One region of the Arthrobacter sp. NPDC080086 genome, then DNA from elsewhere that is predicted to be linked to it. Evidence: predicted binding sites of a transcription regulator. Region 1 holds the regulator's gene; the other holds the start of a gene.
The links. Region 1 encodes LexA, which represses DNA repair genes until DNA is damaged. Its sites were predicted from a motif close to TCGAACANNTGTTCGA; they were not measured.
Positions count from the first base shown of each region.

Region 2: the regulator LexA is predicted to act here: its motif matches at 1,914-1,929, upstream of umuD (translesion error-prone DNA polymerase V autoproteolytic subunit).

Region 1 is NZ_JBFBKP010000076.1:5,024-9,439, forward strand. Features, by position in the region: gene AB0305_RS18935 (histidinol-phosphate transaminase) at 1-976, opposite strand, end outside; gene AB0305_RS18940 (LysM peptidoglycan-binding domain-containing protein) at 1,094-1,399, opposite strand; gene lexA (transcriptional repressor LexA) at 2,015-2,764, shown strand; gene AB0305_RS18950 (ATP-dependent DNA helicase) at 2,893-4,416, opposite strand, start outside.
Region 2 is NZ_JBFBKP010000004.1:109,939-114,354, forward strand. Features, by position in the region: partial or broken gene AB0305_RS03325 (GNAT family N-acetyltransferase) at 45-494, shown strand; gene AB0305_RS03330 (hypothetical protein) at 566-1,783, opposite strand; gene umuD (translesion error-prone DNA polymerase V autoproteolytic subunit) at 1,943-2,374, shown strand; gene AB0305_RS03340 (Y-family DNA polymerase) at 2,384-3,682, shown strand; gene AB0305_RS03345 (GNAT family protein) at 3,713-4,285, shown strand.

The sequences.
Region 1 (4,416 bases):
CCTGCCAGACCCGGTGCGGGTCCGTGAGCCCGCCGAAGAAGACGTAGTTCGAGTCCGACGACGCCGGGGTAAGGCCCATTCGGGTCAGCTCGGTGACGATCCGGTCGCGCTGCCGCTTGATGTCCTCGACATCGGCCATCAGCGCCTCGCGGTGCCGGAGGGCGGCGAGGGCGGTGGCCTGGGTGATGGCGGAGAGGTGGTACGGCAGGCGCACCAGGCGCAGCGCGTCGGTGACCTCGGGAGCCGCGGCCATATAGCCGATCCGGGCACCGGCGAGGGCGAAGGCCTTGCTCATGGTGCGGGAGACGATCAGCCGTTCCCGGCCGGGCAGCAGGATCAGGGCGCTCGGGGTGCCCTCGTGGGCGAACTCGTGGTACGCCTCGTCGACGATGATGATGGCCTGGCTGGCCTCCCCCGCCTCGTAGACGGCTTCGACGACATCAAGGCCAAGGCCCGTGCCGGTGGGGTTGTTGGGCGAGCAGAGGAAGACGATGTTCGGCTGCAGCTCGCGGACCTGCCGGGCGGCGGACTCGGCGGTCAGGCTGTAGCCCTCGCCGCGGACGCCGGCGACGTAGCCGGTGTCCGTTCCGGCAGCGAGCAGCGGGTACATGGAGTACGTGGGAGGGAAACCGAGGGCGTTGCGGCCCGGACCGCCGAAGGCCTGGAGAATCTGCTGCAGCACCTCATTGGAACCGTTGGCGGCCCAGATGTTCGTGGCGTCCAGCCCGTGGCCAAGGTATTCGGCCAGCGCCCCGCGGAGTTCGGTGAACTCCCGGTCCGGATAGCGGTTGAGCCCGGCAGCCGCCTCAGAGACGGCCTCCGCGATCGCTGCCCGCACGTCGGCGGGGACACCATGGGTGTTCTCGTTGACGTTCAGGAGAATCGGAACGTCCAGCTGGGGAGCACCGTAGGGGCGCAGGCCCCGCAGGTTGGTCCGGAGGGGAAGTCGGTTGAGTCGCTCAAGCTGGTCAGTCACGTCCCCAGTTTAAGTGAGAGGACTGTCTGGCCGGAAACCGTGACCAACGACGGCCCATCCCGCGGCCGGCGAATGGCCTTACCAAGTTCGGCGGACGCTCCGTCCCGGGGATTCAGCTTAGGGGGTCGGAACGAAGAGCTGCTGGCCGGGCAGGACCGGCGCGGCGTCGAGGTTGTTCAGCTGCACGATCTCGGCGACCACGTCCCTCGGATCCCGTTTCGGGTCGACGGTGCCGGCGATGGTCCACAGGGACTCCCCGGGCTGCACGGTCACGGTGACCGTCGGGGTGGTTGCCAGCGATGCAGGGGAATCGGCGGCCTTCGCCGGCGCGGTCAGGGAGCCTGCCAGGGACAGCAGCAGGGCCGCGAGCAGGATCAAGGGCAGTCCGAAGAAGACGAAGCGTCCCCGCCGGGTCAGCCGCAAGGGAGCCTGGGCCGAAGAGTGGGCCCGGCGTACAGCTGACGCGCTCCCGGCGGTCGCGTCAGCGTCGGCCGGGGCCGCGAACGGAGCTACCGCCCCGGAGAAGGCCGTGGCAGTATCCGGCACGAGATACAGTGCCGGCCTTCCGGCGTCGGAAAACTGCGAACCGGCGAAAGCGATTCTTGCTGACATGAACTGAGCCCTCCTGGACTTGTCGTTGCCGCCCGGCGTACTCCTCGTACCTGCCGCCAACCGGCTGAACCATCATTCGCTTCGAACACAAGGCCGAAACCGGCCGTGGTTCTCCACTTGCAATCTTCGAACACATCTTCGAATCTTGCTGTTCTCTTTTTAGCACCTATGAACGAACTCTGTCGAGACTCGCTAGAACAAATGTTTGAAAAACACCGGCGGCTGACCTATTTTTGAAGCACGGAACCGGTCCCTCGAAGGACCCGCACTCCGCACCTGCAGTCTGAAACCTGTCGAACACCCGCCAGCGGTGATCAAGAGCAGTCAAACGGCAGGCACTGACATTTTTAGGATTCGCAGCAATCGGGCCGCTTCACTCGGTCCGCCGGCCACGGATCCGCACCACGAACGGAAGGCACGGGGACCATGGCAGCACAAGCCACCGGCGGGAGGGCAACCCGGCGCGGCGCCCAGCCTGCCCGGGCGCCCAAGAGCCTCACCGTCCGTCAGAAGAAGATCCTCGAAACCATCCAGCGGTCCGTGACGGACAACGGCTATCCGCCGTCGATGCGCGAGATCGGGGACACGGTGGGGCTGGCCAGCCTCTCCAGCGTGACCCACCAGCTCTCCCAGCTGGAGAAGCTGGGCTACCTACGCCGGGACCCCAAGCGTCCCCGCGCCATGGAAGTGTTGATGCCGCTGACCCTGGACGAGGGGTCCACCCCGATTTCCGGCGTCGAACAGCCCCGCGGGCTGAAGGCCGTCGGCGGACTCGCGGTGTCGGAACTGGCCAGCGCCACGGACACGGCGATGGTCCCGTTTGTGGGCCGGATCGCCGCCGGTGGCCCGATCCTGGCCGACCAGGTGGTGGAGGACGTCCTCCCCCTGCCGCGCCAGCTCGTGGGCCACGGTGAGCTGTTCATGCTCAAGGTCGCGGGCGATTCCATGATCGACGCCGCGATCTGCGACGGGGACTGGGTGGTGGTTCGCCGGCAGAACGACGCCGTCAACGGCGACATCGTGGCCGCCCTCCTCGATGACGAAGCCACGGTCAAGACGTTCCGGCAGCGCGACGGCCACACCTGGCTGCTGCCGCAGAACACCCAGTACGAACCGATCCTGGGCGACCACGCCGTCATCATGGGCAAGGTCGTCTCGGTCCTCCGCTCCCTGTAGCGCGGGCAACGCCGCCGGCCAGGGGCCCGGCTGAACGCGCTGAACGCCCGGAGCTGGGGACCCCACCCCGCCCGGACGCCGAGGCCTGAGCGCCGCCAAACCCCGCCGAACGTCCCTGCCCCGGGGGCCTACGACCCCTGCGCGGCCTCTTTCGCGAGCCGCTCCAGCGACGCCACGGCCACCGCCGGGTCCGTGGTGGCCCAGAACGGCGGCAGCGCGGCCCGGAGGAAGCCGCCGTAACGCTCGGTGGACAGCCGTGAGTCCAGCACCGCCACCACGCCGCGGTCCGACGTCGAACGGATCAGCCGGCCCGCGCCCTGCGCCAGCCGGATCGCCGCGTGCGTGGCCGAGACGCTCATGAAGCCGTTGCCCCCGGCCTGCGCCACGGCCCGGGAGCGGGCCGTCATCAGCGGATCGTCCGGCCGCGGGAACGGGATCCGGTCGATCACCACCAGCCGGCAGGAGTTGCCGGGCACGTCAACGCCCTGCCACAGGGACATGGTGCCGAAGAGGCAGGTGTCCGGTTCGTCCGCGAACTGCTTGACCAGCGCGGTCATGGTGGATTCGCCCTGGCAGAGGATGCTCAGGCCCAGCCGCGGCCGGAGCGCGTCGGCGGCCTCCTCCGCGGCGCGCCGGGAGGAGAAGAGGCAGAGCGCGCCGCCGCCGGAGGCGCGGATCAGCTTCTCGAGCTCGTCCAGGGCCTCGGGCGCGGTCCCCCGGCCCGGTTTGGGCAGGTGCTTGGCGACGTAGAGGATGCCCTGTTTGGGGTATTCGAACGGCGACCCGACGTCGACGCCGGTCCAGCTCGGGGCGCCGGGGCCCACCAGGCCCAGGCCCCCCGCGGCCGGTTCGAAGGCCGAGCCGATGGCGAGGGTGGCCGAGGTCAGCACCACGGTGTGGTCCGCGAACAGGCCCTCCCGCAGCCGCCCGGCCACGCTGAGCGGGGCGATGTTGATCAGCGCGGGCGCCGAATCGTCCGGCTGCGAGTAGCCCTGCTGCGGGTCGAAGGTGCTCTGCCGCGAGAACCACACCACCTCGCGGTTCTCGCGGGCCGCGAGCAGGCGTTCGCAGAGCTCCAGGATCACCATCAGCCGGGAGCGCGCAAGCTGCCGGCCGCCGTCGGCCGTGGTGGAGCCGTCTCCCTTGGAGTCGGAGAGCGCCGCACGGCAGGCGTCCCGGAGCTGGTCCACGCAGTCGAGCTGTTCGCTGTTCAGGCCGTTGGGCATCAGTCCGCCGGGAACCCCCGCGACGGCGAGCTCGAGGTTCGCGGCGGCGTTGTTCAGCGCGTCCACGGTGATGCCGGTGTGCTTGCGGGCGCCCGAGGCGGCGGCGTGGACCATGGCCACGGAGAGCTGGCCGGAGACGGCCCCGGTGACCCGGTCCTGGAGTTCGTGCGCCTCGTCCACGACGACGACGTCGTAGTCGGGCAGCACGGCCAGGCCCTCGAAGGCGCTCACGGCCAGCATGGCGTGGTTGGTGACCACGACGTCGGCGTCCGCCGCGTCCTGGCGCGCCAGTTCGCTGAAGCATTCGGCGGCCGACGGGCACTTCTGCGCGCCGAGGCATTCCATGGCGGTGACGGACACCTGCCGCCAGGCGCGGTCGGTCACGCCGGGGAGCAGTTCGTCGCGGTCGCCGGTGGCCGTGTTCTC
Region 2 (4,416 bases), on a different contig from region 1:
CACGGGTCCACAGGGTTACACCGCGGCCCGGCTAGGATCGGGGCATGGCCCGGCTTACCGTACCCGACAACACGTATCACGCCTCCTGGCTGGAGGCCTTTGCCGAGTTCGACGGCGCGCACCAGGATGGCGGCGGGATAGAGCATCGGCCCGACGCGGACCTGGCGGGTTCCGCCGCGTTCGCCGATTTTGTGGAGGCTCTGCGCCGGGACGCGCGACCGGGGACTCCGCGGAAGCCCGGCTACGTGCCCTGTACGTATCTCTGGATTGTCGAGGGCAGCGAATTCCTTGGCTCCCTGGCGGTCCGCCACCACCTGAACGAATTCCTCCTCAACGAGGTGGGGCACATCGGCTACAGCGTCCGCCCGTCGGCGCGGCGGCGCGGTCATGCCGCCGGAGCCTTGGCGGAGGCGCTGCCGATCGCCCGCGGCCTGGGAATCGATCGGGCACTCCTGACCTGCGACGAGGACAACGCGGGCTCCCGCGCCACGATCGAAAAGAACGGCGGCGCCTACGAGGACACCCGGAACGGCAAGCGCCGCTACTGGATCGGGACGGCCCAGCCCTACGCCTGTTCGGCGGTAACGTCGCCGTCGCGTCCGTCGGCTCTGAGGGAACGGCGTCGGCCCAGCAACAGCACCAGGGCGGCGACGACGATCACCGCCACTCCGCCGGCACCCGCAACGACGCCGGGCGAACTCCACGGCGAGGGCCCGGCATTGTTTCCCACCGCGGCGTCGTTCCCCACTCCTGCGCCGTTCCCTGCCCCGGGGCCGGCCGGGCCCGGGGCAGGGAACGGCGCCGGCGGTGCGTAGCGGGAGACCGACCCGTTGCCCAGGCCGGTGCCCGGCGTCGCCGCGATGATGCTGCCGTCCGGGGCCACCGCGAGGTGCCCGGGGCGTCCCTCGGTCGGGATGGTGGAATCGACGGTCCGGGAGCCTGGCTTGATCACCGATATCCCCGGGGTGAGGACACTCGACACGTAGAGCGTCCCGTCGGGTCCGAGCGCCGCCTCGGTGGGGCCGCCGGGGACATAGATGGTGTAGCCCACCCGGTCCGCCCCCGTCCCGATGACCGCAACCTTGTTCGTGCTGATGTTCGTGACGTAGACCGTGCCGTCCGGGGCGACGGCGATGTCGTGGGGATTCTCCGTGGTGCCGGCCACCGTCCCGGTGGGAATCGTGTGGGATGCCGCGGCCTGGCCGGCGGGAACGATCGAGACCGTGCCCTCGATTTGGTTGACCACGTAGGCGGTGCCGTCCGCGCCGACGGCGACTTCCACCGGTCCCGCCCCGACCCCGATGACATGGTCCACCGCCGTGCCCCCGGCGGCAAGGACAAGCACCGTTTTGTTCTCCGGGTTCGGCACATACACTGTGCCGTCAGGGCCGGCGGCAATCAGGTGGTTGCCCCTCGACACCGGGATGGTCCGGGCGACGGCCGCGGCACCGGGAGGCACGACGCCGATCTCGGCCCCGCCGACGGAGCCACCCTGCTGCTGGGCCACGTAGAGCGTTCCGTCCGGCCCCAGGGCCAGTCCGGCCACGTTGGGGCCGGTCGTGATCCGGCGCGTAGGGCCCGGCTCGCCCGGCGGAATCACCAGGACCCCGCCGGGGCCGTCGTAGCCGCCGATGTAGGCGGTTCCGTCCGGGCCGACGACGACGTCGACCGGCGTCCCGCCCGTCGATACCACCTCCGCCGGCGCCAAGGCGGCCGGCGCCGCGACGGCCTGGGCCGCGACGGCTTGCCCAGCCCCGCCGCACAGGGCAGCTCCCACAGCCACAACCGCCAGCCAACGTGCTCGTGCCACCACTACCCCCAAACAGCGGGCCGCCCGGCGCGGCCAACCCCCGAAGCCTACTACCGAAGGGCTTCCCCCGGTCCAGTGTCCGCCCCCGGGTTTACACTTAGATTAGAACATATATTCGAACTAAGGTGTGTTGTGGGCGCAATTATCGGACCCCGCGTGATAGACGCGGGCACTTCCCTCCTCTCGGTGCTGATCTCGCCGGTGCCGGTGGCGGCCGGCTATCCCTCGCCCGCGCAGGACTACTTCGACGGCCGCATCGACCTGAACGAGCACCTGATCAAGGACATCACCAGCACCTACGTGGTCCGGGTCTCCGGGGACTCCATGGAGGGCGCCGGGATCAGCGACGGGGACGAACTGATCGTCAACCGGGCGCTGACACCCGTGGACGGATCCGTCGTCGTCGCGGTCCTGGACGGCGAGCTGACCATCAAGCGGCTACGGATCACCCGCAACGGGGTGGTGCTGCAGGCCGAGAACCCGGCCTACCCGGACATCAGGGTTCCGTCCCTGTCCGAACTCGTGGTCTGGGGCGTCGCCACGCGCTGCCTCCACGTGGTTTAGGGCGCCGTCATGGCCAGGCCCGCCCCGATGCGCCAGCTGCCCCAGATCGCCCTTGTGGACGTCAACTGCTTCTACGCGTCCGCCGAGCGCGCCTTCAACCCCGCCCTGGAGGGCCGTCCCGTCGTCGTGCTGTCCAACAACGATGGCTGTGCCGTCACGCGGTCACCCGAGGCGAAGCGGCTTGGGATTCCCCTCGGCGAGCCGTGGTTCAAGCTCGCCCCACGGGCCAGGGAGTGGGGACTGGTGGCGCTGTCCAGCAACTACGAACTCTACGGCGACATCAGCGCCCGGGTGATGGAACTGCTGGGCCGCTTCTCCGCCTGGCTGGAGGTGTACAGCATCGACGAGGCATTCCTGGGGGTGAAGGGCACCCCTGCGGAACTGCTGGCGCTGGGCGGACAGATGAAGACGGCGGTGCGACGCAACGTCGGCGTGCCCGTCTGCGTCGGCATCGCCCCCACCAAGACGCTGGCGAAGCTGGCCAACAAGTGGGCCAAGAACAATCCTGCCTTCGACGGCGTCTGCCACTGGGAGTCCGTGCCCGCCGCCGCCCGCGAGCGCCTGATGCGAAGCCTGTCGGTGATCGAAATCTGGGGCGTCGCCACCCGGCTGACCAAGCGGCTCAACGCCCTCGGCATCCACTCGATCCTGGACCTGGCCCGCGCGGACCCGGTGATGATCCGCGACCGGTTCTCCGTGGTCATGATGCGCACCGTCCTGGAACTGCAGGGCACCCCATGCATCCCGTTGGAAGAGGAACGCATCGGACGGGACCAACTGATCTTCTCCCGTTCCTTCTCCACCCCGCTGACTTCGGCAGCCGGGTTCCGGCAGGTCCTGAGCGTCTACGGGCAACAGGCCTCCGCCCGGCTGTCCCGGCACGGACTGCAGGCGAAGCTCCTCACCGCGTTCGCGGGCACCTCGCACTTCAACGCCCGGGACGTCTCGTTCCCCACGGTCAGTGTGGTCCTGCCGATGCCGACGGCGGATCCGGTGATCCTGACGCGGGCGGCGCATGCGCTGTTGCCCCGCATCGTGGACGGCGTGAAGTACGCGAAGGCCGGCATCATGGTCACCGACCTTCGGCCCACCGGGAACCAGGCACCGCTGTCCCCGTTCGAAAATCCGCGCGAGGAACGCCACATCGGGAGCCTGGTGGAGGACATCACACGCCGCTACGGCCGCGGCTCCATCGGACTGGGCTTCGGCGGCATCCGGGGCGGACCGGACTGGAGCATGAGGCGGGACATGCTCTCCCCCCGCTACACCACCCACTGGGACGAACTCCCCCTGGTCAAGGCCGCCTGACCGCGCCGGCCTATCAGCTAAGCTCCCGGCATGCCTTCTTCACTGTTTGAAACGGCCGTCCGGGACGGCGTCGTCCTGAAACCCCTGGAGCCGTGGCACGCCCCGGCCTTCGCCGAGCACATGGACCGGGCCCGGGACCACATCCGCCCCTGGGTGGGACCGGCTTTCGTCACCGACACCGTCGAGGGCGCCCGGGCCACCCTGCAGCGCTACGCCACGGCCACCGCCCGCGACGGCGCCCGCATCTACGGCCTCTGGGACGGGGACAGCATCATTGGCGGCGTCATGTTCGTGGCCTTCGACGCCGGCTGGGGCATCTGCGAGGTCGGCTGCTGGCTGGAACCCGGCGCGGTGGGCCGCGGACTCGTCACCCGCTCGGTCGCCCTGCTGATGGAATGGGCCTTCGAGGAACGCGGCGTCTCCCGGGTGGAGTGGCGGTGCCGGACCGACAACCTGCGCAGCGTCGCCATCGCCCGGCGGCTCGGCATGCGTTCGGAGGGCGTGCTCCGCAGCAGCTGGGTGTTCGACGGGTCCCGCTACGACAAGGAAGTCTTCTCGATCCTTCGCGGCGAGTGGGAGGCCACCCGCTCGGGGTCACGCTAGGACCGAGGCCGTCTCGGCGGCGGCCCCGGCCCCCCTCACCGCAATACCCGCCAAAATGCCCGGCGCCATCCGCACCGATGAGGAGCAGAATTAAGGCGGGTTGCTTAGGTCAACTGATTCGCCGGAGGTGG